DNA from 4 places in the Cronobacter malonaticus LMG 23826 genome. Region 1 is predicted to be linked to each of the others. Evidence: predicted binding sites of a transcription regulator. Region 1 holds the regulator's gene; each other region holds the start of a gene.
The links. The regulator CRP, encoded in region 1, controls carbon source genes, mostly activating them, when cyclic AMP is high. The targets are predictions, from matches to a motif close to ATGTGANNNNNNTCACAT.

Region 1 (7,929 bases):
GCTACGCCGTTTTCGGTAAAGTCGTGAAGGGTATGGATGTGGCGGACAAAATCGCCCAGGTTCAGACCCACGACGTCGGCCCGTACCAGAATGTGCCGTCCAAACCGGTTGTGATCCTCTCTGCGAAAGTCCTGCCGTAATCGTCTTCCTCACGCGGGCTATCCGGCCCGCGTCGCTTCTCCTCCCGGCAAACCCGTCTATTGCTGCTTATACTTGTGGCACACGGGGTTACGCTCAGGGAGGCAAAATGCCAAAGAAACTCACCGACAGACAAAAGTCCCGTCTCTGGGACGCGCAAAAGAATCAGAACTTCCAGGCCAGCAACCGGCTGGAAGGCATTGAGGTGCCTCTGGTGACCTTATCCCGCGAAGAAGCGCTGGCGCGCATTGAAGAGCTAAGGGGGCACTATGAGCGATAAATTCGGCGACGGGCGCGACCCTTATTTCTGGTCCGGCAGCGATGTGCTGCGCAACCGGCTGAACATTCATGCCGCGCAGGATCTACAACATGCCGAGCGCGAACTGACCTCGCTGCGCGCGGCGACGCTGGAACTCGGCCCGGTACAGCGCGGGCTGCCGCACCTGTGCGCTATTCACCGCCAGCTTTTCCAGGATATCTACGACTGGGCGGGCGAACTGCGTGAGATGGACATCTATCAGGGTGAAACCCGCTTCGCGCATTTCGAATATCTGGAGAAAGAGGGCAACGCGCTGATGCAGGCGCTGGAAGATGAGGACTATCTCATCGGTCTGGAGCCGGAGGCGTTTGTCGCGCGCCTCGCGCACTACTACTGCGAAATCAACGTGCTGCATCCGTTCCGTATCGGTACGGGCCGCGCCCAGCGTATCTTCTTCGAACAGCTGGCGCTGCATGCGGGCTACAGCCTTGACTGGCGCGGTGTCGATGTCGACGCGTGGCGCGAGGCTAACCAGGCGGGCGCGATGGGCGATCTGGCACCCCTTGAGAAAATCTTCGCAAGCGTAGTGAGCGAAGCGCGGGAAAGCGAGTAAACTGGCGCGGTTCTTTTTTCCGGAGCCGCCATGTTACTGCTTATCGACAACTACGATTCTTTTACCTGGAACCTGTTTCAGTATTTCAGCGAGCTGGGCGCGGAGGTGGTGGTCAGGCGCAACGATGAACTGACGTGCGACGATATCGAGGCGCTCGCTCCGGCGCGCCTCGTGATCTCTCCCGGCCCCTGCACGCCGAATGAGGCTGGCATTTCACTGGCGGCAATCCGGCGTTTTGCCGGTCGCCTGCCGATTCTCGGCGTTTGCCTCGGGCATCAGGCCATCGGACAGGCCTTCGGCGCGGCCGTGGTGCGCGCTGAAAAGGTCATGCACGGCAAAACCTCGGTGATTTCGCATAACAACAGCGGCGTGTTTGCGGGGCTTAATAATCCGCTGACCGTTACCCGCTATCACTCGCTGATTATCGACCGCGCCACGCTGCCCGCGGAGTTTGAGATAACCGCCTGGACGGATGCGGGCGAGATCATGGGCATTCGCCACCGCCACCTTGCGCTTGAAGGCGTGCAGTTCCACCCGGAAAGCATTCTCAGCGAGCAGGGCCATCAGTTACTGGCGAACTTCCTTACGCGCTGAATTTTTATTGCCTTTTAGTGATTTTTTATTCATATTTTGTGCTTATCTTTTCATGTGCGATGGCACATTTACTGGATGGGCATGAAATGGCAACTGAAAAAACAGCAATTACGCGCGCCACCTTTGATGACGTGATCCTGCCGATTTATGCACCGGCTGAATTTATTCCGGTGAAAGGCAAGGGCAGCCGCGTGTGGGATCAGCAGGGCAAAGAATATGTCGATTTTGCGGGCGGGATCGCGGTAACGGCGCTCGGCCACTGCCACCCGCGGCTGGTGGAGGCGCTGAAAGCGCAGGGCGAAACGCTCTGGCACACCAGCAACGTCTTCACCAACGAGCCTGCGCTGCGCCTGGGTCAGAAGCTGGTGGACGCCACCTTCGCCGAACGCGTGGTGTTTATGAATTCCGGCACCGAAGCCAACGAAACTGCGTTCAAGCTTGCCCGCCACTACGCCATTACCCGCCACAGCCCGTACAAAACCAAAATTATCGCGTTTTATAACGCCTTTCACGGACGTTCGCTGTTTACCGTCTCCGTGGGCGGCCAGGCGAAATACTCCGACGGTTTCGGCCCGAAACCGGCTGATATCATTCATGTGCCGTTTAACGATCTCGATGCGGTCAAAGCGGTGATGGACGACCACACCTGCGCGGTGGTGGTCGAGCCGGTACAGGGCGAGGGCGGTGTGACCGCCGCGACGCCGGCATTCCTGCGCGGCCTGCGCGAGCTGTGCGATGAGCATCAGGCGCTGCTGGTGTTCGACGAAGTGCAGTGCGGCATGGGCCGCAGCGGCAAGCTGTTTGCCTATATGCATTACGGCGTGACGCCGGACATCCTGACCAGCGCCAAAGCGCTCGGCGGCGGTTTCCCGGTCAGCGCGATGCTCACCACCCATGATATCGCCTCGGCGTTTCACGTTGGCTCGCACGGCTCCACTTACGGCGGCAACCCGCTCGCCTGCGCGGTGGCGGGCGAAGCGTTTGATATCATCAACACCCCGGAGGTGCTGGACGGCGTGGCGCATAAACGCGAGCAGTTCGTACAGCATCTGGCGCAGATTGGCGAGCAGTATGGCTTATTCAGCGATATTCGCGGTATGGGCCTGCTGATCGGTGCTGAGCTGACGCCCGCCTTTCACGGACGCGCGCGCGATCTCCTCTACGCCGCGGCGGCGGAAGGTGTGATGGTGCTGAACGCCGGGCCGGACGTGCTGCGTCTTGCGCCATCGTTGCTGGTGGAGAGCGCGGATATCGACGAAGGCATGGCCCGCTTCGCACGCGCAGTCGCGCGCGTGGTCAACGGTTAATCATTGTGGCTGGCTCAGGCGTCGTCTGAGCCAGATCCCGTGATGCGGGCGCTGACGCCACGCCACGGAAGAGATGGTATGCATGGTGCGCAGGTGATCGAGAATGCGCAGCAGATGATGTTCCATTACGCCCGGCGCTCCGTCCGGCAATACCTCTTCACCCTCCAGTACCGCCTCGTTTTGCGTATCGCCCGGCGCGTCATGCTCCAGCCGCTGCTGGCAGCGCTGTAGCGCAATCTCACAGGCCTGTAAGTAACGCGCTGCGGTTTCTGGCGTCAGCGTGGTTTGCTCGCGCGCCATCGTCGTTATCGCGTTAATGTGCTCGACAATAAACTGGCTGTGCGTCACCCACAGGCGCATATCCTCCAGATAACGGCTATTAAAGCCTGGCTCCTGCATGGCCTGGTTGAGCGAGTTATAGAGCGCGTTGTGCGCCTGGTTGACCTGCATACGCTGCCAGGCGAGCGGGCCGGGCTGCGGGTCGTCGCTCAGGATCAGGCGCAGCGCCTCCTGGTCAGCCTCCAGCGCGTCATGCGCGTTCTGGCGCAGCAGGCCGCTTTGCCACTGGGGCCAGAGCCAGACCATACCGCCAAACGCGATAAGACAGCCGGACAGCGTGTCTATCAGGCGCGCCACGATGTACTGCTCGCCGTTGAGCGTCAGGATTTGCAGCGAATAGACCGCCGTGACGGTAAAGCCAATCATCGCCCAGCCGTAGTGCCGCCGGATTATCAGATAACTGATTAACGTCACCAGCAGCATGCCGAGCAGGGTATAGCCCTGCGGCACTTTCAGGTGCAGCGTGATGCCCGCGATAATCAGCCCCGCCAGCGTGCCGCCCGCCCGGTGCAGGATACGCACGCGGGTCGCGCCATAGCCGTTTTGCGTAACGAACAGCACCGTCATCAGGATCCAGTACGGCTTCGGAAGCTGGAACGCGCTCCCTAACAACCCCGCCGCCGCCAGCATCACGCCCAGACGCGCGGCGGTGCGCAGCGCGGCGGATTTCAGCGACAAATAGCTTTTCAGCGCCCGCAGCAGCGGCAGGCGTCGCTGGCCGCTGTCCATCAGATCACGGGCGTATAGCGGGCGCTGGGTGCGCAGCACGCGTGCAATACGGCTGAAATGGTATTCGCAGAACTGGCCAACCGGGTTATCCGGGTGCTGGCGGGCGATTTTCGCCAGCGCCTCGACCTGCTTATCCATCGAGAAACGATGCGAATAGCGGTGGTAAAGAATATCGTCAGAAAGCGTGCGCAGCCGCGTGGCGACGGTCTGCGCCGTCCAGCGCAACACTGCTTCGGCATGGCTGCGCTCCACCAGTTTTTGCACTTCGCCGGGCTGATGCAGCGATACCGAGATATGCTCCTGGAGATCCAGCGCCACCTGGAACGTGCGTAGCAGGCGCTTGTAACCGTTTTGTTTAGTGGCGGAGAGCATCTGCAACTGCTGATAGCACTGGCTTATCTGATCCACCACTTTTTGCTGATGCACCAGCAGCGGCGGCAGCGCCTGTTCCGGCTCGGTGTGGCGCGTCAGCAGGCTATATTTGGCCTCGCAGTAGTCGGCGAGGCTTTTATAAATCAGGCTTAACGATTCACGTAGCGGCTGTTCGCGCCACAGCCAGAACCAGAAACCGTTAAACGCGCCATACCAGAGCGTGCCAAAGACATAGAGCAGCATGGGCTCCCAGATGGGCATATTGCCGGCGAGGCTTAATGTAAAGATGGCCGCGATGAGCGAGGCGGGCAGCAGACGCGCATGCAGCGGGCTGATTTCCGCCGTCACGCCGAGCAGTAGCGCCAGCATCAGCAAAATGAGCGGCAGCGGCACAGACTGCAACAGCAGAAGTTGCACCGCCAGGCTGCTCAGCGCAAACAGCGAGGCGCCGATGATCAAGCGTTTAAAAAAGCGTTTGTGCGGGGTATCGAGACCGGCAATGTTGCAGCAGGCGGGAACGAGTGAAAACAGTAACCCTTGTTGAAGATGGCCCAGCATCAACCCGACCGCCACCGGCAGGCTTAAGATCAGCGTTTGCCGTAAAGCGTAATTAATTTCAGGGTGATAGATAAGACGACGCCACATAGGGGAGAAGTATAGATACAAAAACGGCGTGTTACCGAAGCGACACGCCGTTTTTTGATTTTTTAGCGGGTTCCGTAAACCACGATGGTTTTGCCGTGGGCGGAGATCAGGTTCTGATCTTCGAGCATTTTCAGAATGCGGCCAACGGTTTCGCGAGAGCAGCCGACGATCTGGCCGATTTCCTGGCGCGTGATTTTGATCTGCATCCCGTCAGGGTGGGTCATCGCGTCCGGCTGTTTCGCCAGGTTCAGCAGGGTCTGCGCGATGCGGCCGGTCACGTCGAGGAAGGCGAGGTTGCCCACTTTCTCAGACGTGACCTGCAGGCGGCGAGCCATCTGCGAGGAGAGACGCATCAGAATATCCGGGTTAACCTGGATCAGCTGACGGAATTTTTTGTAAGAGATTTCAGCTACTTCACAGGCAGTTTTAGCGCGAACCCAGGCGCTGCGTTCCTGACCTTCCTCGAACAAACCCAGTTCGCCGATGAAGTCTCCCTGATTCAGGTACGAGAGGATCATCTCCTTGCCCTCTTCATCTTTGATCAGCACTGCCACTGAGCCTTTAACGATGTAATACAGCGTCTCCGCTTTTTCACCCTGGTGAATCAGCGTGCTCTTAGATGGATACTTATGAATGTGGCAATGTGACAAGAACCATTCAAGAGTCGGGTCTGTTTGCGGTTTGCCAAGCACCATGCGCGGTTATCCTCTGTTTTAAACTGGCTCCAAAGACAGGGCGCGTAACCCCTGTCTGGCTTTGCAATCATCATCTTCCCGGGTCCAGGGAAGTTGGCTGTCCGTGGACATCGCAGCCGATAAATTGTCTTCTCCTCTGCACACATGCGTAACATCAATGTATCGCCGCTGCATCCAGACTGTTTTAGCATAGCTTTTCTCAGGTGTCTCCTGTTGTCTCGTTTCAGCTTGACGCAGGTCGCCCTTCCATTGCCTCTGACGTCGCGCGCGCGTAATCTGTCAGAAAAATGAATAGCCTGGAGTGATTAACATGCATGCACGAGTGAAATGGGTGGAAGGGTTAACCTTCCTGGGCGAGTCCGCCTCCGGGCATCAGATCCTGATGGACGGCAACTCTGGCGACAAAGCGCCGAGCCCGATGGAAATGGTGCTGATGGCCGCGGGCGGCTGCAGCGCGATTGATGTTGTCTCTATTCTGCAAAAAGGCCGTCACGACGTGACCGACTGCGAAGTGAAGCTGACGTCAGAGCGTCGCGAAGAAGCGCCGCGTCTGTTTACGCATATCAACCTGCACTTTGTCGTAACGGGTAAAGCCCTGAAAGATGCGGCAGTGTCGCGCGCGGTGGATCTGTCGGCAGAGAAGTATTGTTCGGTAGCGCTGATGCTCGGCAAAGGGGTCAACATCACTCATTCGTATGAAGTGATTGAAGCGTCATGAGATGACGGGCGGCCCGGCAGGCGCAGCGCCACCGGGCATCGCCGTTACGCTATCTGTTTGCCTTCCATCAGCCGCTGCACCAGCGGCAGCATAATAAGCTCCATCGCGAGCCCCATCTTTCCGCCCGGCACCACCAGCGTATTGATATGTGAAATAAACGAACCCTGTAGCATCGCCAGCAGCCACGGGTAGTCGATGTTATCCAGATTGCGGAAGTGAATAACCACGAAGCTTTCATCAAGCGACGGAATGCCTTTCGCGGCGAACGGGTTGGAGGTGTCCACCGTCGGCACGCGCTGGAAGTTAATGTGGGTACGTGAGAACTGCGGCGTGATGTAGTTGATGTAATCTTCCATTGAGCGCACCACGGAATCCATCACCGCCTCGCGGGAGTGGCCGCGCTCGCTGGTATCGCGGATGAGCTTCTGTATCCACTCCAGGTTGACGATAGGCACCACGCCTACGAGTAAATCGACATGCTTCGCCACGTCATGCTGCGGCGTCACCACGCCGCCGTGCAGCCCTTCGTAAAACAGCACGTCCGTCGGCTCCGGCAGCGGCTGCCACGGCGTAAACGTGCCGGGCACCTGGTTCCACGGCACCGCTTCGTCATAGGTGTGCAGATATTTACGCGACTGCCCTTTGCCGGTCAGGCCGTACTCCACAAAGGTTTGCTCCAGCAGGCCGAAATCGTTCGCCTCCGGGCCGAAATAGCTGATGTGGCGGCCAAGATCGCGCGCTTTGCGAATAGCCATGTCCATCTCCGGGCGCGTGTAGCGGTGAAAGCTGTCGCCTTCCACTTCGGCGGCACGGAGATTCAGCTGGGCGAAAATTTTACGAAACGCGAGGCTGGTGGTGGTGGTTCCCGCGCCGCTGGAGCCTGTGACGGCGATAACCGGATGTTTGGCAGACATAGCGAGACAACTCCCTGAAGCGGCGGGGCAAGGCTCCGCCTGGCAACGTTAACCGCGAAACTGCGAACGCGGCATGATATTGACCGTTTCGTGCAGCTCAGACCACACCAGAACGGCTTCGCCACTTTGCAACTGACGCCGCACGTCGGCGACCTTTTGCTCAAGCGAGCGTTCATGTTCACCATAATCAGTGCCTTCGCGCAAGACGAAGGCTTCAATCAGGCGCTCCAGGGTGTCGGGCGCGATCTCTTGCCAGGGAATGATCATTTATCGGTCCAGATAAGACGTTAACCAGTCAGGAATGCGCTGTTCCAGCCACATTTTGGGCTGACGCAGCGTGCCGCCGACAAAGCCCACGTGACCGCCATGCTCTGTCAGTTGATATTCAATATTAGCAGGCAGCGTGGTGGTGTCGGGGATCACGTGATGATCCATAAACGGGTCGTCTTTGGCTTGGATAATCAGTGTCGGACGGGTGATGCTGGCGAGACGCGGCATCGCGCTGCACTGGCGATAGTAATCGACGGCATCGCTAAAGCCGTGAATTTTCGACGTGATCAAATCATCGAAATCGCGGATGCGGCGCAGGCGCTTAAGCTGGGCGAG
Region 2 (7,929 bases), 750 kb from region 1:
CAGGATACGCGAGCCGGGCTTCACGGGCGGAATGATTTCACCATTGGCGCGTTTGGCCTGTTCGGCGAACCACTGGATAAAGCTCGCGGCATATTCCACTTCGCCTTCGGCTTCTTTCAGCGGCTTGCCCTGCTCACTCGTCATCAGCTCGCCAAGCGCGCGCTTGTTTTCAATGATGAGCTGATACCAGCGATAGAGAATTTCAGAACGTTCTTTCGCGGTTTTGGCGCGCCAGGCGGGGAACGCGCGGCTGGCGGCGGCGATAGCGGCCTCGGTCTCTTTTTTGCCCGCTTTCGCAACCTGCGCGATGACCTCGCCCGTCGCCGGGTTTAGCACATCAAAGGTCTCCTGCGCGCTGTGCCATTTCCCGTCAACAAAATAGCCGGTTTTAAAAAACGCATATTCTGCAAATGCTTGTGCGGTCATTGTCCCCTCCTGCACGTGAAATTCCGTGGATGGAGGTAAGTATAGACAGAAAAAAACCGACGCTTTGGGCGTCGGTTTTGGCATTACGTGTTGGTAAACGCCTGCTGATATTTATGAAGCATATCGGTCAGGCGCTTCACGGAATCAATCACCGACTGCGGCGCCGCCCAGACATGCAGCTTCTCCTGGTAGACCGCCAGCTCATCCAGCAACTGGCGGAACGTCGCGCGTCGTTTCTCATCGCTGGACGCGGAAATAACACGGTCCGCCGTGCGTCTCAACTGGCGGTGAAACGCCGAGAGATCGTCATTGACCGGCACCGGCGCTTCGCGCAGACGCTGGTGCGCGATGATGAGATTCAGCGCCAGGCGAAACTTCGCCACGTCGTCCGGGAATTTGCTCAGCAGCAAAAAGAGCTGCTGATAGAGCGCGGGCAGATGGTTCTCTTTGCGCCGCGCTTTGTTGGTGGTGAGCGAAGAAACTGCCGCCGAGACAAACTGGTTCAGCAACATGCGGCCCGTCTGCGCCTGTGAATTATCGCGGATCACCAGAATCACCATCATCGCCAGCACACAGCCCACCAGTTGCCCGAGCGCGCTGTCGAGGAACTGGCTGAAGTGGAAGGTCATAGGGTTATCCAGCACCAGAATATTGATGGTGCCCGCCAGCGCGCCCATAGAGCCGAGCCGCCGCTTTTGCACTTCGATGCCGATAAAAAAGCCGAGCAGCGCCAGGCTGATACACAGCAGCAACATGCTCTGCTGGGTCGAAGGTAGCACAACCAGAAAGTAAAATGCCCCAAGCGGCAGCGCGACGAGCATCCCGTAGAGGAAATCGAGCGATACCATGCGCGGGTTCGGCAGACGCATCGCCAGCGCCGTCACAACCGCAATCATGATCATCGCGCCGCTGCCGGAGGTCCAGCCGGTCCAGAGCCAGAAAAGCGTGCCCAGCAGGCAAGACACCGTCGTGCGCCAGAAATTGATCATGGCGTGGTGGCGCTCCGCCGACGGCGCTTTGACCACCACTTCGTCGGTCAATACGTCCTCTTCCACCGCGCTGATTTTCGCGTTCGTGATCACGCCACGCTTGAGCAGCAGATAACGCGTGGCCGCGCCCACCCAAGTGTAAATCGTCACCGGCGTGTCGTGCTCGCCGGTCCAGGAGAGCACGCGGCGGATGAATTTCAGGCGGCGGTGCACATCAGCGGCAGTCTCCACCGGCTCGACAAACAGCTCGCGGTATTCCGGCGCTATCGACTCCGGGCGAGTGTTCTGAATGAGATACGTCTCGCAGGCCTGGGTAATGAGCGTCAGCGAGAGCGTATTGAGCGCTTTCAGGCGGCGGTTCGCGCGCACCCAGCGCGACGACTCCATATTCAGGTTCACCCGCATGCCGTCGAGCGCGGCGGTGCGGCGCACCAGCGCGCCCCAGGCTTTATCCACCGCCTCACTGTCACCGTGGGCCATGCAGAGCTGCATCAGGCGAAACTGCTCAACCAGCAGCGCGTCCAGCTCGCGGTCGATCTCTTTCTTAATAGAGCGCGGGGAGAATAAAAGATCGGCGATAATCGCGCAGAAGATCCCGAGCACGATTTCACTGCAGCGCTCCAGCGCGAACTGCGGTGCCAGCAGCGGCTCGGTCTGGATCGTGATGACGATAATCAGCGCCGTATAACCCGCAAGCCCCCAGGCGTACGAGTTTTCGACTCTCACCAGCGATGAAATCCAGGTACAGAAACCGGCCCAGATACAGCAAAGGGTCAGCATCACGACCGGCGCGCGAATGGTGCCAATAATCATCACCAGCGCGGCGATGCAGCCAATAAACGTACCGATGATGCGGAGCATTCCGCGATAGCGGATAGCGCCGGACCACGGCTCGCCGCCTGCGGCAAACGCCGGCCCCGCCGCCACAATCGCGGCGGTCAGCACCGCCCAGCGCGGCGTCTCAAGCTGAAAGTGAAACCCGACAAACAGCGCCAGCACAATAGCGGTGGCGAGCTTTATCGCAAAGCGCAGGTGCCGGGGATCGATTGATAAAAATCCCATCATGATTAGCCGAATTCGCGCAGACGGTGCATCAGCTTGTTAAAGGCCGACTCCTGGCTGCGGTCGCGATCCCGCTCCCCCGTCACCACGACGGTCGCCGTCGTGCCGGACGGATAAAGGTTGCCAGGCTGTTTATCGAGGCGAATACGCACCGGCACGCGCTGCGCCAGGCGTACCCATTCGAGGTTAGAATCGACGGTCGCCATGCCTTTGTCGTCGCGCGTACTGCTGGCGTTCGTGACGCCCGCCGAGACGCTGTCGACGGTGCCGTGCAGCACGTTATTGCTGCCAAGCGGCGTAATCTCTACGCGAAAGCCGGGGCGCACGCCCTCAAGCTTGGTCTCTTCCATATAAGCCTGAACGTAGAAGCTGTTCTGTTTGACTAGCGCCACCGCCGTGGAGCCGCGCGTAATGAACTCGCCCGTATAGACGTTAAGGTTGGTTATCCAGCCGTCCGCCGGTGCGCGGATGACGGTGCGTTGCAGGTCGAGCTTCGCCAGATCGCGCGTCGCTTCGGCTTTCGCCAGCTGATGCAGCACGGTTTGCAGCACGTTGTTCGCCTGGTCTATCTCTTCACGCGACATCGCCTGAATGCCAAGCTTATTACGACGGCCCGCCTCGCGACGTTTTTCATTGGCCAGCGCCTGGTAGTACGCGACATCGGCTTCGGCTTCTTCCAGCGCCTTCTGGTAGCGCGGCTGGTCTATAGTGAAAAGCACCTGGTCTTTTTTCACCAGCTGGTTGTCATGCACGTCCACCGACGTGATAAGCCCGGCGACGTCGGGCGCAATGGCGACCACATCAGCGCTGAAGCGCGCATCGCGCGTCCAGGGCGATTCGGTATAAAAACTCCAGGCGCGAAAAATGGCGATGAAGGCGAGCACGACCAGCACCACGGTGATGGCTGTGCGGGTGATTTTTGTTGTTAGTAGTTTCACATCAACCTCAGACAAACAAGCGCGACAGCAGATAGAACAGACAGCAATAGAGCGCCGTGTTGAATAACGCCGGATGCCAGACGAAATCGTAGATCCCGGTCGGGATCAGCGCGCGGCGCACCAGCCAGAAAATCGCCAGCGACAGCAGAAGCTCAAAAAAGATCGGCGGAAAGGAAAGACCGAATATCACAATGACCGGAAAAAGACTCATGTTGACCTTGATTTGCGTGCAGGCGATTGATTTTTAAACTATATTCCGCAACGAGTGGCCTGGAATGGCCGGGCGAGAGTGCGGTGTAGTTATGTTGGAAATAATATATTAGCGTAACTGATAGTAAGTTATCTATGATATGTGATCTAAATCACTTTTAAGCCAGAGTGAATAATGGAACGACTAAAAAGAATGTCGGTGTTCGCCAAAGTGGTGGAGCTGGGCTCGTTTACCAGCGCCGCCAGGCAGCTTGAGATGAGCGTCTCCTCTATCAGTCAGACGGTATCGAAACTGGAAGATGAGTTGCAGGTCAAGCTGTTAAACCGCAGCACCCGCAGCATTGGCTTAACCGAGGCAGGCCGGATCTACTACCAGGGCTGTCGTCGTATGCTGCATGAAGTACAGGAAGTGCATGAACAGTTATACGCTTTTAATAATAGCCCTATCGGCACGCTGCGGATCGGCTGTTCTTCAACCATGGCGCAAAATGTGCTGGCGTCTCTGACTGCCGGAATGCTGCGCGACTATCCGGGGCTGTCGGTCAACCTGGTGACCGGTATTCCGGCTCCCGATCTCATCGCCGACGGGCTGGACGTGGTGATCCGCGTCGGCGCGCTGCAGGATTCCAGCCTGTTTTCGAAGCGCCTCGGCTCGATGCCGATGGTCGTCTGCGCGGCCAAAAGCTATCTCGCCCAGGCGGGCACGCCGGAAAAGCCCGCCGATCTCGCCAACCATTCATGGCTTGAATATAGCGTACGCCCGGACAATGAATTCGAGCTTATCGCGCCGGAAGGCATTTCTACCCGTCTGCTGCCGCAGGGGCGTTTTGTCACTAACGATCCGATGACCCTCTCACGCTGGCTGAAAGCGGGCGCTGGCATTGCGTATGTGCCGCTGATGTGGGTGATCGATGAGATCAACAGCGGGGAGCTGGAGATCCTGTTCCCGCGCTACCAGTCCGACCCGCGTCCGGTCTACGCGCTCTATACCGAAAAGGACAAACTACCGCTTAAGGTGCAGGTGTGTATCAACGCGCTTAATGACTATTTCGTGAAAGTGGCGCAGGTTTATCAGGAGATGCGGGGAAGAAACGGGAAGGGAAAAGAGAGCCGCGCCTGAGTGTCTCGCCCCTCGCCAACGGAGGGGCGAAACCACATGTTTACGCCGTACCGCCGACCGTGAGGTTATCGACCTTCAGCGTCGGCTGACCGACGCCCACCGGCAGGCTCTGGCCTTCTTTACCACAGACGCCTACCCCGTTATCCAGCTTCACGTCGTTACCCACCATTGAAATCTGCTGCATCGCCTCGATGCCGGAGCCGATAAGCGTCGCGCCTTTCACTGGCTTCGTCACTTTACCGTTTTCGATGAGATACGCTTCCGACGTCGAGAAGACGAACTTACCGGAAGTTATGTCCACCTGGCCGCCGCCGAAGTTTGGCGCGAAGATGCCGTAATCCACCGATTCGATAATCTCCTGCGGCGTGGATTTCCCGGCCAGCATATAGGTGTTGGTCATGCGCGGCATCGGCAGGTGCGCGTAAGATTCGCGACGGCCGTTACCGGTCGGCGCGACGCCCATCAGGCGCGCGTTGAGCTTATCCTGCATATAACCTTTCAGGATGCCGTTCTCGATCAGCACGTTGTACTGGCCCGGCACGCCTTCGTCATCAATCGCGAGAGAACCACGGCGATTGGCAAGCGTGCCATCGTCCACCACGGTACAGAGCTCAGACGCCACAAGCTCGCCCATCTGACCACTGAAGACCGACGTGCCGCGACGGTTGAAGTCGCCTTCCAGGCCGTGACCAACCGCTTCATGGAGCAGCACGCCCGGCCAGCCCGCGCCGAGCACGACCGGCAGCGTGCCGGCAGGTGCCGCCACCGCGCTGAGGTTTACCAGCGCCATACGCACCGCTTCTCTCGCCCAGGCTTCTGCACGTATTTCGCCGTCGGTATTCTCCATAAACCACTGGTAGCCGAAACGGCCGCCGCCGCCGCTGGAGCCACGCTCGCGCTTGCCGTCTTCTTCCACCTGTACGCTTACGGAAAGGCGCACCAGCGGACGCACGTCAGCCGCCAGCGTACCGTCAGTGGCGGCCACCAGAATCAGTTCATAAACGCCGGTCAGGCTCGCGCTCACTTCCTGGACGCGCTTGTCCGCGGCGCGCGCGGCGTTATCGACGCGGCGCAAAATATCGAGCTTCTCTTCACGGCTCATGCTTTGCAGCGGATCGAGCGTGGTGTAGAGCGGCGAGTAGTTCACGGAGCTCAGGGTTTTGATGCGCCCTTCGCCTTGCTCGCGCACGATGCTGCGCGCGGCCTGCGCGCTCTGCTCCAGCGCCAGCAGGCTAATCTGATCGGCATACGCGAAGCCGGTTTTCTCACCGCTGATGGCGCGCACGCCGACACCCTGGTCGATATTGTAAGAGCCGTCTTTAATGATGCGGTCTTCTAAAACCCAGGATTCGTGATAACTGGACTGAAAGTAAAGATCGCCGTAATCCAGGCGGCGCTCATAAAGCTGGCCCAGGATGGAGAAGAGATCCTGATGGCTCAGGCCATTGGCAGACAGTAGCTGCTCACTTACCAGGTTCAGACTCATTATTTGCTACTCTCTTGGTCCTGCCCGCACGGGCAATGAAAAAGGTTATCAGGCGAGCTTGCGGTAATTCCGCCGCGGCGTCAAATCATTGCGCCGCTTGCGCACGCGGCTGGCGCATCACTTCGTTGATTTGCGGCTTATCGATTGGCCCGGTGATGTGATAGCGCAGTACGGAGATTTTATTCCACAGCGGGCCAAGCACTTTGCTGGCGGCAAACACCGCCGCGCCGACAATCGGGTTGACGGCGAACGCCGCCGCCACGCCGACCGTCGCGGAGATTTCCGGTGCCACGACCGCTTCCATATCCAGCGTCCGGGCGGGCAGGTTAACGGAGCCTTTCATGGCGATATCCGCTTCCAGGCCATCCACCAGCGTATCTTCGGTGTGCATGATGCCGTCTTTGATCCAGACCGTACTGCGAATCGAATCGTAATAAAAACCTTCGCCGAAGGTATCGCTGAAGTCAAAGCGCAGCTTGCGCAGCAGCGCATCGAAGCTCAACAGGCGCAGCAGCTGCCCCGCATGGCCGGTGCCGAGATCGGCGATTTGTCCTTTGCCGAGGCGGGTATGCAGCACGCCATTCAATGAAGCTTCATCCGGTTTCCACGGCGCGTCGCGCCAGTGGAGATCGTAATCAACATTAAACGACGACCCCTGAAGCGGCGTTTTCACACCGAAGAAACTGGTCGCCGCATCCAGCTGTTTACCTTTCAGAACGCCTTTTACCGAGGTGCGCATGGCATCCTGGCGGTTAACCCATTCGCCTTCCATGGTCAGGCGCGCAAAGCCGGTATCCAGCAGGCCGTTCGCGAGCGACAACGTATCGCCGTTAATGGTGAAATCGCCGTCGATGCGGCCATATTTCTGGCCCCACAGCCAGCACTCGGCGCAGCGCAGCGCCAGATTTGGCCAGTGGCTGAAGTCCACGGCCTGCGTTTTTTGCCCGGCGGTAGTGGTCAACACCGTGGTCGCTTCATCCGCGTGGCTTGGGTTGTAATAGAGATAGTCGATATTCGCAAGCCACGGCGCGCCGTCGCGCATCAGCAGGCGACCGTTGATTTCACGGCCCTGGGCGGAAACTTCCGTACCGCCTGTCTGCGGCTTCGTCATGATGCTGAGGTTATTCCAGCGCTGTCCGCCAAAGGTCAGCGCCGGGGTGCGCAGCGTTATCGCTTCCGGGAACAGCGTCGTGCTACTGACCTTCTCGGCCGCGCCCTGGTTAAAGAGCGCCAGCCACTGCGCGCCATCCATCGCAGGCAGATTCAGCTCAACACCGCGGTTTTCCGGCAGCGGCGGTGTGGTGCGGCTGTCAGAGGCCCAAATAGCCCTGTCCAGCGTCAGCTTGCGCCCGAGCAGCCAGCGGCTGTTGAAATGGTTTTCCGCCCCGGCGTTGCCGGTCACATCAAAGCTTTTGAGGTCGCCTTTCGCGCGCACTTTAAACGGCAGCGCTTTACCTGCGGGCTTTTCAACTGGCTCAGGTAAGTGACTGCTTACATTTTTCAGATCGCCGGTGATATCGACCTGATAATTTACGCCAGCATGATAAGGCAGCGAAATCGCCACTTTGCCGTTCCAGGGAATGCTGCCGCTAAGCGCATCGTTCATCGGCTTCGGCAGAAGGCCTGTGTGGGTAGGCTGCCAGTCGCCATTCATGTTCACTTCCACCTGATAAGCTTTCGGCTCTTCACGGGTCGAGA
Region 3 (7,929 bases), 1.9 Mb from region 1:
GATGCCGTCATCTTTTTCTCCTTCAATAACAAATGGCAGGCCTGCAACGTGAACGCGGCGCATTATACGCTTCATCACCGCAGACTGTTATCTTTCCGGCAAAATATCGCCGCCATTGTGGCTGAGTGTAGAAGAATTGGGCGCAGATGCCCGGAACGGCGCGTTGCCGATCCGGGTAAGCAGTAAATTCAGGAGGCGTGGCTGATGCGCGCGAGCTGCGTGAAATAGTCCGGGAAGGTTTTCGCGGTGCATTTCGGGTCGAGAATCGTAACTGGCGTATCGGAAAGCGCCACCAGCGAGAAACACATCGCCATGCGGTGATCGTTATACGTACCGATATCCGCAAACTGCAGCTGCGCTGGCGGCGTAACGGTGATGAAGTCATGCCCCTCTTCAACCGTAGCGCCGACTTTGCGCAGCTCGGTAGCCATTGCCGCCAGACGATCGGTTTCTTTCACACGCCAGTTATAGATATTACGAAGCGTGGTGGTGCCTTTGGCAAACAACGCGGTGGTGGCGATGGTCATCGCCGCGTCGGGAATATGGTTCATATCCATGTCGATCGCGTTCAGCTCACCGCGGGTGCAGCTGATGAAATCGTCGCCCCAGGTGATGTGCGCGCCCATTTTTTCCAGCACGTCAGCAAAGCGAATATCGCCTTGTACGCTGTTACGCCCGATACCGGTGACCTTCACAGTGCCGCCTTTAATGGCCGCTGCCGCGAGGAAATATGAGGCAGAAGACGCATCGCCTTCTACCAGGTAATGCCCTGGCGACTGATATTGCTGGCCGCCCTGAATAACAAAACGCTGGTAGTTCTGGTTTTCCACCTCGACCCCAAAGGTTTTCATCAGGTGCAGCGTAATATCAATATAGGGCTTTGACACCAGATCGCCTTTGATATCAATGGCGGTGTTGCCCGGCGCGAGCGGCGCCGCCATTAACAGCGCGGTCAGGAACTGGCTGGAGACGCTGCCATCAACGGTCACGTTGCCACCGGTGAAACCGCCTTTAAGATGCAGCGGCGGATAGTTTTCCTGCTCCAGATACGTAATGTCCGCGCCGCCCTGACGCAGTGCATCCACCAGATGTCCAATCGGGCGCTCTTTCATGCGCGGCTCGCCGGTCAGCACAACGTTATTTGTGCCAAGGCACAGCGCCGCCGTGAGTGGACGCATCGCAGTACCGGCGTTACCTAAAAACAGCTCCAGCTCCACGAGCGTATTAAACGGCCCGCCCTGCCCCTGAATTTCGCAGCGGGTGCGATCGTCAGAAAGCGAATAGTGAACGCCAAGCGCTTTCAGCGCGTTGAGCATATGGCGCACGTCGTCGCTATCTAACAGGTTGGTAAGCGTCGTGGTGCCTTTCGCCAGCGCCGCCAGCAGCAGCGCACGGTTGGAAACGCTCTTGGAGCCCGGAAGGTTAATGGTGCCATCCACGCGCGCGATGGGTTGTAAGGTCAGGGATTCCTGCATGGAAAAAGTCTCGATAAAACAGAATAAAACCCCGCGGCCAGCCGCGGGGCGAAACGTAACGGAAGGATTAGCCGTGGCGGCGTTCGAAATCCACCATAAAGTCGGTCAGGGCTTTTACCCCTTCGAGCGGCATCGCGTTGTAAATAGAGGCGCGCATGCCGCCCACCACGCGGTGGCCTTTCAGCGCATGCAGACCAGCGGCAAAGGACTCTTCAAGGAAGAGTTTGTCCAGGCTGCTGTCGGCGAGCTGGAACGGCACGTTCATGCGTGAACGGTTAGCGGCCGCCACATCGTTGCGGTAGAAATCGCTGTTATCAATCACGCCGTAAAGCAGATCGGCTTTTTGCTGGTTGATCTTATCCATCGCCGCCACGCCGCCGTTGGCTTTGAGCCATTTAAAGACCAGGCCCGCGAGATACCAGGCAAACGTCGGCGGCGTGTTGAACATAGAGTCGTTCTCGCTCAGTACGCTGTAGTCCAGCACCGACGGGCAAGAGACATGCGCCTTACCGAGAAGATCCTCACGCACGATAACCAGCGTCAGGCCCGCCGGGCCGATGTTTTTCTGCGCGCCTGCGTAGATAACGCCGTAACGGCTGACGTCAATCGGGTGAGAAAGAATGGTGGAGGAGAAATCTGCGGTGACGATAGCATCGCCGAAATCAGGCGTATCGTTAATCGCGATGCCGTCAATGGTTTCATTCGGGCAGTAGTGCACGTAAGCGGCATCCGCCGAGAGCTGCCATTCGCTCATCGGCTTAATGGCGCGTTTGCCATCAACCGTGATTTTCGCGTCGATGACGTTCGGCGTCAGGTATTTTTTGGCTTCTTTAACAGCACTTGCCGCCCAGTAGCCACCGTCAACGTAATCTGCGGTGGTTTTGTCGCCCAGCAGATTCAGCGGAAGCGCGGAGAACTGCCCGCGTCCGCCGCCGTGGCAGAATAAAACTTTGTAATTTGAGGGGATTTCCAGCAGATCGCGAAAATCCTGTTCCGCCTGTTCAGCCACCTGAATAAACTCTTTGCTGCGGTGGCTGATTTCCATCACAGAGGTGCCTAACCCCTGCCAGTCACGCAACTCTTCCTGAGCCACTCGTAACACATCCGCCGGCAGCATCGCCGGGCCAGAACTAAAATTGTAGACCTGAGCCATTTCCCCTCACCACGCTAAAAGCAATAAGTTTTTCCTGTGGCTATCGGTTTTATCATTCCGTTGACAGGGCTGCAACGGCTAATCCTGGCACCGGGGGGAATGTGCGCCAAATCACACAACACAATCCGCCAGCGCAGCGCCCGCTGGCGGTGGAATTTGCTGTCAGGTGACGCGGGTCGCGGTGCTTGCCTTCACCCATATATGGTTTTTGCAGCGCGGACAGGACGGTTTGACGCCTGCGTTAAACGTCACCACTTCGCTACACCGGATACAGGCGTAATCACCGGTTTCGGGGATATGTTCAAAACGCTCGCTACAATACTCCGGCAGAATCGACAGCCCCGGGCGCACCAGTTTGTCGGGATAGTAATAGACGCTGATTTGTCCGTTAGCCTCAAGGATGGCGAGTCGCACCTGCCCCAGATGCTCCACGCCTTTGGTTCGCAGCTCCATAAAGAACTCAAATTCCGTCATGTTCTCCCGGTTGAGTTTTTCCCAGGCCAGCTCACCGTCTTCAATAATGATGCGCGGTTTGCCCTCCAGCAGATCCTCAAGCTTTTCGCTACAGGACATCAGCCACATCACCAGGCGGTAGAGCAAACCGAGCGTGACGAAAACTACCAGCACCGGCAGCAGCGGCACGTCGTCGTAAAACGCCACGTCACCCGCCGCTGAGCCGAGCGTCAGGATAATCAGCACCTCAAAGAGCGACATCTGACGCACGCCGCGCCGCCCGGTGATTTTGAGAAACAGAAACACCAGAATAAAGGTGTAAAGACTGCGCAGCGCGACTTCACCCAGAAATTCAAGAGGAAATTTGTCAAGCGCCATCCGTTGCAAATCGAAAGCTTTCATATTTTTCTTACGCCATAACAGGGAGTTATCTTCATTAAGCATAGTCGCAAGATTTATTTTTGCCGCGTCGGGCGGGACGATGGCGCAGAAGGGTTAAAATCCGTATCATTGCGCGCTTTGCGTACGATAAAAGTGGATCCCATGACTCAAACCTTCATCCCCGGCAAAGATGCCGCTCTGGAAGACTCCATCGCTCGCTTCCAGCAGAAACTCACCGATCTGGGCTTTAACATCGAAGAAGCCTCCTGGCTGAACCCGGTGCCGAACGTCTGGTCTGTGCATATTCGCGACAAAGAGTGCGCGCTGTGCTTTACCAACGGTAAAGGTGCCACCAAAAAAGCCGCGCTGGCCTCCGCGCTGGGCGAATACTTTGAGCGTCTGTCCACCAACTATTTCTTCGCCGATTTCTGGCTGGGCGATACGATCGCGAACGGCCCGTTCGTGCACTATCCGAACGAAAAATGGTTCCCGATCCCGCAGAGTGATGAACTGCCAGAAGGCATTCTTGATGCCCGTCTGCGCGCGTTTTACGATCCGGAGAACGAACTGACCGCCAGTATGCTGGTTGACCTGCAATCCGGTAATGAAGAGCGCGGCATCTGCGCCCTGCCGTTTACGCGCCAGTCGGATGAGCAGACCGTCTATATTCCGATGAACATTGTGGGCAACCTGTATGTGTCCAACGGCATGTCTGCTGGTAATACCCGCAACGAAGCCCGCGTTCAGGGGCTGTCTGAAGTCTTTGAGCGCCATATCAAAAATCGCATTATTGCCGAGAGCATCAGCCTGCCGGAAATCCCGCAAGAGGTTCTGGCGCGCTATCCGGGCGTGGTAGAGGCTATCAATACGCTCGAAGCGGAAGGCTTCCCGATTTTCGCTTACGACGGCTCTCTTGGCGGAAAATATCCGGTTATCTGCGTCGTGCTGTTTAATCCGGCCAACGGTACCTGCTTTGCGTCTTTCGGCGCGCATCCTGATTTCGGCGTGGCGCTGGAACGTACCGTCACCGAATTGCTGCAGGGCCGCGGCCTGAAAGATCTCGACGTGTTTACGCCACCGACGTTCGACGATGAAGAAGTGGCCGAGCATGCGAACCTTGAGACGCACTTCATCGACTCCAGCGGTCTTATCTCCTGGGATATGTTTAAGCAGGACGCAGATTACCCGTTTGTAGACTGGAGCTTCGCCGGTACGACAGAAGAAGAATTCGCTACCCTGATGGCGATTTTTAAGGCTGAAGATAAAGAAGTCTACATCGCCGATTACGAGCATCTGGGCGTTTACGCCTGCCGTATCATTGTGCCGGGCATGTCCGATATCTATCCGGCAGAAGATCTGCTTCTCGCCAATAACAACATGGGTAGCCATCTGCGCGAAACGCTGTTGGCGCTGCCGGGCAGCGAGTGGGAAAAAGAAGATTATCTGAATCTGATCGCTCAGCTGGATGAAGAAGGCCATGACGACTTCACCCGCGTGCGCGAGCTGCTGGGCCTGGCAACGGGTAAAGACAACGGCTGGTATACCCTGCGCATCGGCGAGCTGAAAGCGATGCTGGCGCTGGCAGGTGGCGATCTGGATCAGGCGCTGATCTGGACCGAGTGGACCATGGAGTTTAACGCCTCGGTATTCAGCGCCGGGCGCGCCAACTACTATCGTTGCCTGCAGACGCTTCTGCTGCTGGCGCAGGAAGAGGAGCGCGAGCCGCTGCAATACCTGAATGCTTTTGTCCGGATGTATGGCGCAGAGGCGGTGGAAGCGGCCAGCGCGGCCATCAGCGGCGAAGCGCCCTTCTATGGTCTGCAGCCTGTCGATGGCGAGCTTAAAGCCTTCCCGGCGCATCAGTCGCTGCTGGCAGCCTACGAAAAACTTCAGCGCGCTAAAGCGAAGTTTTGGCAAGGAAATTGATATAACTCATATCAATTGACCTGCTTCACACTTATGTTTAGCAAATATGACGGGGCGCGTTTTCGGCCCCGTTTTTATTTGTCTGGTGAAAATTTAATTGTAAATATCGAGTTAATAATTGGTGAATATGAAATATATCCACCAGGCTTGATTGTTACCTTTTTTAGCCAATAATTCATATTGATTAACACTTTGTGGGGAGAGGTAAACCGCTTTTTTTTCAACACTTTTAATAATTTTTAAAATTTATTTTTTACTTTATAATCAAAAAGTTAATCTGAAATTGCGTAAAAACCAAACGCCTTTCAGTCCTGCAAACCTGGCGAGATATGATCCATATCAAATTTTACTCCATCACGCTTTGTTAGTATCAACTCGCCGAATAAATAAAGAGAGAGTTAGTGTGAAAGCTGACAACCCTTTTGACTCATTACTCCCTGCTGCGATGGCGAAAGTCGCTGAAGAAGCGGGCGTTTATAAAGCCACGAAACATCCGTTAAAAACGTTTTATCTGGCAATTACGGCTGGCGTATTCATTTCCATTGCTTTTGTTTTCTATATCACCGCCACCACCGGCGCTGCCGCAATGCCTTTTGGCATTACCAAACTGATTGGCGGTATCTGTTTCTCACTCGGTCTGATTCTTTGCGTCATCTGCGGCGCCGATCTTTTTACCTCAACGGTACTGATTGTGGTCGCGAAAGCCAGCGGCCGTATCACCTGGGGTCAGCTGACGCGCAACTGGGTGAATGTGTATATCGGCAACCTGATTGGCGCTCTGCTCTTTGTTTTACTGATGTGGCTTTCTGGCGAGTATATGACCGCCAATGGCGGTTGGGGGCTTAACGTCCTGCAAACGGCGTCGCATAAAGTTGAACATACGTTTATCGAGGCAGTTTGCCTTGGCATCCTGGCCAACCTGATGGTCTGTCTGGCCGTCTGGATGAGTTACTCAGGACGCAGCCTTATCGATAAGGCCTTTATTATGATTCTGCCGGTCGGCATGTTTGTGGCCAGCGGATTCGAACACAGCATCGCCAACATGTTTATGATCCCGATGGGGATAGTGATTCGTCACTTTGGCAGCCCGGAGTTCTGGAGCGCGATCCACGCTTCGCCAGACCAATTTTCTCATCTGACCGTGATGAATTTCATCGTCGATAACCTGATACCGGTAACGATTGGTAATATTATCGGTGGGGGGTTGCTTGTCGGATTGACGTACTGGGTCATTTACCTGCGTGGCGACGACCATCGCTGATAGTTGTTCCAGGCAGTAAATAAAAAATCCACTTAAGAAGGTAGGTGTTACATGTCCGAGCTTAATGAAAAGTTAGCCACAGCCTGGGAAGGTTTTGCGAAAGGCGACTGGCAGAATGAAGTCAACGTCCGCGACTTTATCCAGAAAAACTACACGCCATACGAGGGTGACGAGTCCTTCCTGGCTGGCGCAACTGAAGCCACCACTACCCTGTGGGACAAAGTTATGGAAGGCGTCAAACTGGAGAACCGCACTCATGCGCCAGTAGACTTCGACACTTCCGTAGCGTCCACCATCACCTCGCATGACGCAGGTTATATCAACAAGTCTCTTGAGAAAATTGTTGGCCTGCAGACTGAAGCTCCGTTGAAACGCGCCATCATCCCGTTTGGCGGCATCAAAATGGTTGAAAACTCCTGCAAAGCGTATAACCGCGAGCTGGATCCGCAACTGAAAAAAATCTTCACCGAATACCGTAAAACCCACAACCAGGGTGTATTCGATGTTTACACCAAAGACATCCTGAACTGCCGTAAATCTGGCGTACTGACCGGTCTGCCGGATGCTTACGGTCGTGGCCGTATCATCGGTGACTACCGTCGCGTTGCCCTGTACGGTATCGACTTCCTGATGAAAGACAAATACGCACAGTTTGTCTCTCTGCAGCAGGATCTGGAAAACGGCGTAAACCTGGAAGCGACTATCCGTCTGCGCGAAGAGATTGCTGAACAGCACCGCGCGCTCGGCCAGATCAAAGAGATGGCAGCGAAATATGGCTGCGATATCTCCGGTCCGGCGACTAACGCTCAGGAAGCTGTACAGTGGACTTACTTCGGCTACCTGGCTGCGGTGAAATCTCAGAACGGTGCCGCGATGTCCTTCGGCCGCGTTTCCACGTTCCTTGACGTGTATATCGAACGCGACCTGAAAGCAGGCAAAATCACCGAGCAGGAAGCCCAGGAACTGATCGACCACCTGGTCATGAAACTGCGTATGGTGCGCTTCCTGCGCACACCGGAATATGATGAGCTGTTCTCCGGCGACCCGATCTGGGCAACCGAATCTGTCGGCGGTATGGGCGTTGACGGCCGTACGCTGGTGACTAAAAACAGCTTCCGCTTCCTGAACACCCTGTACACCATGGGGCCGTCTCCGGAGCCGAACATCACGATTCTGTGGTCCGAAAAACTGCCGCTGAACTTCAAAAAATTCGCGGCGAAAGTCTCCATCGACACTTCTTCTCTGCAGTATGAGAACGATGACCTGATGCGTCCGGACTT
Region 4 (7,929 bases), 120 kb from region 1:
AGAGCTTCATGTTATTGAAGAACTCCATGGCGTGGCCGATGCTCATATCGGAAATGGTCGGCAGCGCGGTGTTTTCGACAAACACGTGGCGCGCTTCGCGACGCAGACGCGTGCCTTCGCAGGTGGCACACGGGCGGTTGCTGATAAATTTCGCCAGCTCTTCGCGCACCGCGTTGGATTCGGTCTCTTTGTAGCGACGCTCCATATTGTGCAACACGCCTTCAAATGGATGACGACGCACGGAGGTGTCGCCGCGATCGTTCATATATTTGAATTCGATGGTTTCTTTACCGGAGCCGAACAGCACCGCTTTCTGCACTTTATCGCTGAGCGTATTCCACGGCGCTTCGACGTCAAACTTATAGTGTTCCGCCAGCGAGCGCAGCATCTGGAAATAGTAAAAGTTGCGGCGATCCCAGCCGCGGATGGCGCCGCCCGCGAGCGACAGCTCGCCGTTCTGCACCACGCGATCCGGGTCAAAATATTGCTGCACGCCAAGACCGTCACAGGTCGGACATGCGCCAGCCGGGTTGTTAAACGAAAACAGGCGCGGCTCAAGCTCGCGCATGCTGTAGCCGCAAATCGGGCAGGCGAAATTGGCGGAGAACAGCAGTTCTTCCGCTTTTTCGTCATCCATATCCGCCACGACCGCCGTACCGCCGGAAAGCTCCAGCGCGGTTTCAAACGACTCGGCCAGGCGCTGCGCTAAATCTTCACGCACTTTGAAGCGGTCCACGACCACTTCGATGGTGTGTTTCTTCTGCAATTCCAGCTTCGGTGGATCGGAGAGATCGCACACTTCGCCATCGATACGCGCGCGGATATAGCCCTGGCTTGCCAGGTTTTCCAGCGTCTTGGTGTGCTCGCCTTTACGCTCTTTAATGACCGGCGCAAGCAGCATCAGGCGCTTGCCTTCCGGCAGCGCCAGCACGTTATCGACCATCTGGCTGACGGTTTGCGCCGCAAGCGTAACGTCGTGATCCGGGCAACGTGGCTCGCCGACGCGGGCGTAGAGCAGACGCAGATAGTCGTGGATTTCCGTGATAGTGCCCACGGTAGAACGCGGGTTATGGGACGTCGATTTCTGCTCGATGGAGATAGCAGGCGACAGCCCTTCGATATGATCGACATCCGGCTTTTCCATCAGCGACAGGAACTGACGCGCGTAAGCGGAAAGCGACTCGACATAACGGCGCTGCCCTTCGGCGTAGAGCGTGTCGAAAGCCAGCGAAGACTTGCCGGAACCCGACAGCCCGGTCACGACAATCAGTTTGTCGCGCGGAATGACGAGATTGATATTTTTGAGATTGTGGGTGCGGGCGCCCCGAACTTCTATCTTATCCATTCACCTTTCCTGGATTTGAACGCTAATGCCTGGGTGTTTGAAGGACAACCGGTGGCCAGAAACGGTTAATTATGACACAATTTAACCTGAATGGATATCCAGTATTTATTTGCAACTGTGTATACTGTGTGAACATTTCCTGAAGCCGTCTCGCAGCTATCAACATTGAAGGCTGACGTGGTAGAATGGAATGTTTACACTATTAAGAAATGTTTTCAGGAGACACGATCATGGCCAGCAGAGGCGTAAACAAGGTGATTCTCGTCGGTAATCTGGGGCAGGACCCGGAAGTACGCTACATGCCGAACGGCGGGGCCGTGGCGAACCTGCGCCTGGCGACTTCCGAATCCTGGCGCGATAAGCAGACCGGTGAGATGAAAGAAGTGACCGAATGGCACAGCGTCGTGCTGTACGGGAAACTGGCGGAAGTCGCTGGCGAATACCTGCGCAAAGGCTCGCAGGTGTACATCGAAGGTCAGCTGCGTACCCGTAAGTGGCAGGATCAGAGCGGTCAGGATCGCTACTCTACCGAAGTTGTTGTTAACGTCGGCGGCACCATGCAGATGCTGGGCGGCCGTCAGGGCGGCGGCGCAGGCGGCAACATGGGCGGCGGTCAGCAGCAGGGCGGTTGGGGTCAGCCTCAGCAGCCGCAGCAGCAGGGTGGTGGCGCGCAGTTCAGCGGCGGCGCACAGTCTCGTCCGCAGCAGCAGGCGCCAGCGCCTTCTAACGAACCGCCGATGGATTTCGACGACGATATCCCGTTCTGATAGCGCTGCGTTCCGCGCGGAATGCCTCACTTCAGAAAGCGTTGAAAAGCTCTGCTCCGGCAGGGCTTTTTCTTTACCGTTTTTTGTTGTGGCTGTTGAATGTCTTCTGTCTGATAGTACGCCAGCCTGCAAGCCTTCACCGCAACGGCACCTTCCATAATGGCTAACCGCGTTCGCTTTCTTCCTTAACTGGCACGATGAAATAATCGCCAAATGAAAGGGATAGCGCTTTTCCGCGATGCGGCGCTAAATCTCGCCGCCGGAATGCCGATATAGGTTGCATGAAGTCTTCATACGTTCCGTACGTTTTCGGCAGGGATGATGCCCCACAGTGCAGGTTAGCCCATGTCAGAAAGAGATCGCGACCAACTCCTTAGCCAGGCGACCGACCAGTACTGGCAACACATTATTCCGATCGTCTGGCTGGCGTTGCTGATTCATGTCGGGCTGATTTTTCTGTTTCTGTCGATGAGCATTCCGACGCTCGCCATTTTTAATATCTTCAGCGTGATGGTTTATATCCACTGCCTGAATGAAATAGAGCACTACCGGTATCTGTATGTCGGTACGCTGATGAGCGTGGAAATTCTGGCGCATGCCGTTGCCACTACGGTGTTGCTGGGCTGGGAGAGTAATTTTTATCTGTTTGTTTTTTCGCTGATCCCCATCGTGTCGTTCAGCTTCCAGCAGGTACCGGTGCGGCGTGCGCTGTTCCTGGCGGCGATTGCGGTGCTTGGCACTGTGGGGTATGCCCTGCGCCATCACACCGGTACGGCGTCGGGGTTAAGCCCGGCAGTGCTGAATGGCATCGGTGTGGCTAATGCGGTGATGGCGATTGGCCTGTTGATGTACACCACGCTGCGTTCGGTAGAATTCACCCACGCAATGAAGCTCGATCTTTTTAATACCGCAAGCCGCGACAGCCTGACGAACCTGTATACCCGACGCCATTTTATGCATCAGGTTTCCCTGCTGGACAAACAACCCGGCACCCATAATGTGGCGCTGTTGCTGCTGGATATCGACCATTTTAAAACGATTAACGACAGCAGCGGCCACAGCTATGGAGATATGATTTTGCAGCGCATCGCGCGGGCGATTACCGATAACGTGCGCGAAAGCGACATCGTGGCGCGCTGGGGCGGCGAAGAGTTTCTGGTGCTGATGCCGGATACGTCGTTACCTGATGCCAGACGGGTGGCGGAGCGGCTGCTGACGCGCATTCAGGAGTGGGTCGGACAAACGGATAAAAACCCGCGTGAAGTAACCGCGACGCTTGCCATCAGCGCCTTTGGCAAAGATGAAGAGTTTGAAAAAGCGCTCAATCGCGCCGACAAAATGTTGTACGCCGGTAAGCAGCAGGGGCGAAATCGTCTGGTTATCGCCGATTAACGTACTGATTTAAAAATTTAAAAAAGCCAGAAATAACCCCTGGGTACTCCTTAGTTAGCATTTTCCCGGTGGGGGTGAAGTGCCATGCTCTGCGATTCCTTCCTGTGCGACGGCGTTTATTGACGTGCCCGCCAGTTGCCGCCCGCAGGTGAATTTCACACAGGGAATGCAAGCGATGACACAGGAATCGAATCCGTTTACTGCCGCCTGGAGCCGTAACGGCAATCTGCTCTGCCACGGCCACTGGATTATTACTTTTGAAGCGCGCCCGGTGACGTTGCCGCAACAATGGCAGGATAAGGCGATGAACACATGGGGGATCTACTCGATTATCGATCCCGAGGACGACACGTTCGCCGACGGGCTGGAAGAAGAGGAGTGGATTGTCGAGAACGTCGAGTGGCTGACAGACTGGTTTTTCGATAACCATATTCCGCTGGAGGAGCGCTACTACCGCGCCTTCTGGCAGGCAATCAATAAAGCGGACTGGCGCTGTACCAGTTGCGCCGGTTGTATGTAAGGGCCTGGCAGAAAACAAAAAAGCCCCTGATGCAGGGGCTTTAATGAAAGACGATGAGGTTATCAGGTCACAACCATCGGCCATTCCGGCGGCGTGTGGCTCATCACTTCCACCATCACGTCTTTCAGATTGTGCCAGATGGCGTGAAAGTCGATGCTGACGCCGAGCAGCCCTGTCGCGAAGACGCAGGAAGCGACGATACCCAGCCCGCTGCTGATTACCGCCAGCGCCTGGTAGTCAGATTTGCGAAACTGAATATTGAGCGTGCTGGCAAGAAACATTAAAACCGCACCCAGAAGTTGCCAGCGCATCAGTACCATGCTGGCGGTAAGCGTAGCCATGAAAACCTGTCCTCAAAAAGCGTTCTGCCGCGCAGGAGGCCGGGAAGAGGTTAGCCTGGCGCGGCGCTAAAATTTAACGTGACGGCAAGCATGTAAACTTGCACACTAAGTGTGAACTGTATCACATTTGTTGTTTTATTCGCCAGTCGGAAGGACGTGTGTTGATGAAAAAAAACGCACGTTTAACGTGTCCAGTGGCGACCGCCTGGAATAAAAAATCGTCGAAAAGAAAGCGCGGAAAAAAATCCTTGCCGGATTTTACTAATGCATAAATTTTCATTTCGACACAAAAAAACGCGACCCGTACATTTTTTCGGCAGTTGTGATTAATTTAACTTAAAACGCTTTCTGAAGTGGTTGATGAATTTTTAGCACGGTTATCAACGCGGATATTTCACTTAAGAAAAATTAAATAGCCATTCCCTATTTTCCTTATGGCAAATTTTAATGTTTCACGTGAAATATTGGATGGATAACTGGAAATGGCTATTGCCAATGCGTGCTGATTGATGCAACGTAAACACCTGTTTGCGATGTGTCTCATCAGGCGATTAATGTGACACAGAAAGCAGGGATATGAGGCCATAATGAATTTCAGGGCACGACGTCAGGCGTTGCGAATCTCAGGCATAATCATGGTGGTCTTACTGCCTGTGATGCTTGCGCTTTGGGTCGCCCATCATCGGGCAGTCAACGAGACGCGTGCACATCTGGATACCTTCGCGCAACTGGTCCTCAACCGTACCGAACTGGTGTTAAACCATGTCGATGCCGCCCATAACGAAGCCGAAAAATATCAGGGCGAAATATGCTCTTCCGCGCATCAAAGAAATATGCTGGATATTTCGCGCGGACAAATCTATATCGAAGATTTAATTTACGCACAGGGTGATGAGCTATTATGTTCAACTCTGTTCGACCAGCCTTTTATTCTCTCGCCTGCGAATTATACGCGCTCACCAGACATTGCTATTTACTATTATCGTGATACGCCATTTTTTGCTGGTCATAAAATGGTTTATTTGCGTAAAGGCAATTATGTCGCGGTGGTTAACCCGTTATCCTTTAGCGAAATACTATCTAATGACGCCACTATCTCTTATGGCGTTTATGACACCGTCACACGGGAGTTTTTTTCGGTAAGTGATAAAGCCGACGCCCGTGCGCTCGCGCCTTTTGCACGTTCACGGAATACCGATTTCCAGAACGAGGGCCGTTTCTGGTCGATTGTGCTCTCCGGCAAGCGTCCGATTGCCGTCGCCGTTTCAACCAGCGACGCCTGGTTCTGGCAGGCGTGGCGGCGCCAGATGTCGGTGATGTTGCCGCTCGGGCTTGTGATGGGCGGTTTGCTGGTTTTTCTCGGCACGCGCACCCGTAACCGCTTCAACTCGCCGAGCCGCCAGCTCCAGCGCGCGTTGCATAAACGCGCGTTGCGTCTGCATTATCAGCCGATTATGGATATCAAGCACGGCATGTGCGTCGGCGCGGAAGCGCTGTTGCGCTGGCCCGGCTACAACGGTCAGGTGATGAGTCCGGCGGAGTTTATCCCGCTTGCGGAAAAAACCGGGATGATTGCGCAGGTGACTGATTATGTGGTGGAAGAGTTGTTTAATGACTTAGGCCATTTCCTGGCGACCCACCCGCAGATTTATATTTCTATTAACCTGTCGGCATCCGATTTCCATTCGTCGCGCCTGATAGCGTTAATCGAAGGGAAAAATAACCAGCATGGCGTTCGGGCGCAGCAAATCAAGATTGAAGTGACCGAGCGCGGCTTTATTGATGTGCCGCGCACCACGCCGGTTATTCAGGCGTTTCGCCAGTCAGGATTTGAGATTGCCATTGATGATTTCGGCACCGGATATTCCAACCTTCATAATCTCTATTCGCTGAACGTCGATATTCTGAAAATTGATAAATCGTTTATCGATACCTTAACCACCAACAGCACCAGCCATCTGATCGCGGAACATATCATCGATATGGCGCAAAGCCTGCGGCTGAAAATTATCGCCGAGGGCGTTGAAACCGCCGAACAGGTGGGCTGGCTGTTGAAGCGCGGGGTGCAGTATTGCCAGGGGGGGCATTTCTCAAAAGCGCTGCCGCGTCAGGAGTTTGTCACCTGGCTGCAACAGGATGACGCCCGGGGAGTGCCGGGCTGGCAGAGTTGCACCATTAACCGTCAGGCGCTCTGACGATAATCGCTCGGCGTGCGGTCGAACTGACGGCGAAATATCCGCGAAAACGTCTGTTGCGACACATAGCCATAATCCATCGCAATATCAAAAATCGGCCGTCGGGTCGTGCGCAGCTCCTGCGCCGCCAGTTGCAAACGCCGCTTGCGAATATACTCACCCAGCGTCTGATGCATCACGGTGCGAAACATCCGCTGTAGATACCATTTCGAATAGCCCGACTTCTTTGCCACCACATCGATATTCAGTGGCTGGTCAATATGCTCATCAATCCATTGCGTCAGCGCGTGGATAATTTCCTGATGTGACATAAGCCGTCCTCTTCCTCTGTTTTGGGTTAGCCGTTCTTCTGGTCGGCGAGTATAATTCCTCAAGTCAACTTGAGGTAAAGCCCCTGATGGAAAAGAAAGCACCCAGAATCAAATCGCTGCTGACGCCGGGCGAAGTCGCGAAGCGCAGCGGCGTGGCGGTCTCCGCGCTGCACTTCTATGAAACTAAAGGCCTGATCAAAAGCACCCGCAACAGCGGCAATCAACGGCGTTACCGGCGAGACGTGCTGCGCCAGGTGGCGATTATTAAAATCGCCCAGCGTATCGGCATTCCGCTGGCGACGATTGGCGAGGCTATCGGCGTGTTGCCGGAAGGGCATAACCTGAGCCCGAAGGCATGGAAGCAGCTCTCGATGCAGTGGCGCGAGGAGCTGGACCGGCGTATTAAAACGCTGACCGCGCTGCGCGACGATCTCGACGGCTGCATCGGCTGCGGCTGTTTGTCGCACCGCGACTGCCCGCTGCGCAACCCCGAAGACCGTCTGGGCGCGCAGGGCAGCGGGGCGCGTCTGCTGGAAGACGAATAAGCGGCGCGCAAACAAATTCGGTGCACTGGCGGCGGATTCTCTATAGTTAATGCAATGAAAAGCGAAAGGAAAACGCCATGCTGACGGTCCACCATCTGAATAATTCCCGCTCGCAGCGCATTCTTTTTGCGCTTGAAGAGCTTGGACAGCCCTATGAACTGGTGCGCTACCAGCGCGAGCCGACTATGCTGGCGCCGCCCTCGCTCAGGAAAGTGCATCCGCTCGGCAAGTCGCCGGTGCTGGAGGATAACGGCCAGAAAATTATCGAGTCCGGCGCGATTCTGGAGTATCTCCAGGAGACCTATGACACCGAACAGCGTTTTAAACCGCAGAGTGCGGAAGAGAAAATTCAGTACCGCATCTGGCTGCATTACGCCGAAGGTTCGTTAATGCCGCTGCTGTTAATGAAGCTGGTGTTTGGCAGCCTCGGGAAAAAGCCCGTTCCGCTCGGGCTTCGCACCCTCGGCAAAGCGCTTGGACAGGGCGTGCAGAAAGCCTGGCTTAATAAGCAGC

Region 2: aaeR (HTH-type transcriptional activator AaeR) is a predicted target of CRP. The motif match lies at 3,766-3,783, and genes of this name have one in related genera.
Region 3: serC (3-phosphoserine/phosphohydroxythreonine transaminase) is a predicted target of CRP. The motif match lies at 2,728-2,745, and genes of this name have one in related genera.
Region 4: AFK66_RS01495 (YjcB family protein) is a predicted target of CRP. The motif match lies at 4,475-4,492, and genes of this name have one in related genera.

What each region holds. Positions count from the first base shown of each region.
Region 1 covers NZ_CP013940.1:195,501-203,429, forward strand. Annotated here, with positions in the region: gene ppiA (peptidylprolyl isomerase A) at 1-140, shown strand, start outside; gene AFK66_RS20890 (YhfG family protein) at 248-418, shown strand; gene AFK66_RS00845 (putative adenosine monophosphate-protein transferase Fic) at 408-1,010, shown strand; gene AFK66_RS00850 (aminodeoxychorismate synthase component II) at 1,041-1,604, shown strand; gene argD (bifunctional acetylornithine/succinyldiaminopimelate transaminase) at 1,691-2,911, shown strand; gene AFK66_RS00860 (YccS/YhfK family putative transporter) at 2,912-4,996, opposite strand; gene crp (cAMP-activated global transcriptional regulator CRP) at 5,059-5,691, opposite strand; gene AFK66_RS00870 (OsmC family protein) at 6,002-6,409, shown strand; gene AFK66_RS00875 (phosphoribulokinase) at 6,454-7,323, opposite strand; gene AFK66_RS00880 (YheU family protein) at 7,372-7,590, opposite strand; gene AFK66_RS00885 (hydrolase) at 7,591-7,929, opposite strand, start outside.
Region 2 covers NZ_CP013940.1:3,740,011-3,747,939, forward strand. Annotated here, with positions in the region: gene AFK66_RS17545 (NAD-dependent succinate-semialdehyde dehydrogenase) at 1-426, opposite strand, end outside; gene aaeB (p-hydroxybenzoic acid efflux pump subunit AaeB) at 510-2,477, opposite strand; gene aaeA (p-hydroxybenzoic acid efflux pump subunit AaeA) at 2,483-3,415, opposite strand; gene aaeX (p-hydroxybenzoic acid efflux pump operon protein AaeX) at 3,423-3,626, opposite strand; gene aaeR (HTH-type transcriptional activator AaeR) at 3,801-4,745, shown strand; gene tldD (metalloprotease TldD) at 4,786-6,231, opposite strand; gene yhdP (AsmA2 domain-containing protein YhdP) at 6,317-7,929, opposite strand, start outside.
Region 3 covers NZ_CP013940.1:2,606,967-2,614,895, forward strand. Annotated here, with positions in the region: gene cmk ((d)CMP kinase) at 1-11, opposite strand, end outside; gene aroA (3-phosphoshikimate 1-carboxyvinyltransferase) at 189-1,475, opposite strand; gene serC (3-phosphoserine/phosphohydroxythreonine transaminase) at 1,543-2,628, opposite strand; gene AFK66_RS12340 (DUF421 domain-containing protein) at 2,791-3,483, opposite strand; gene ycaO (30S ribosomal protein S12 methylthiotransferase accessory factor YcaO) at 3,625-5,388, shown strand; gene focA (formate transporter FocA) at 5,792-6,649, shown strand; gene pflB (formate C-acetyltransferase) at 6,701-7,929, shown strand, end outside.
Region 4 covers NZ_CP013940.1:314,993-322,921, forward strand. Annotated here, with positions in the region: gene uvrA (excinuclease ABC subunit UvrA) at 1-1,345, opposite strand, end outside; gene ssb1 (single-stranded DNA-binding protein SSB1) at 1,576-2,112, shown strand; gene AFK66_RS01485 (GGDEF domain-containing protein) at 2,458-3,504, shown strand; gene AFK66_RS01490 (hypothetical protein) at 3,680-4,024, shown strand; gene AFK66_RS01495 (YjcB family protein) at 4,087-4,365, opposite strand; gene AFK66_RS01500 (EAL domain-containing protein) at 4,953-6,560, shown strand; gene soxS (superoxide response transcriptional regulator SoxS) at 6,548-6,871, opposite strand; gene soxR (redox-sensitive transcriptional activator SoxR) at 6,958-7,416, shown strand; gene AFK66_RS01515 (glutathione S-transferase family protein) at 7,494-7,929, shown strand, end outside.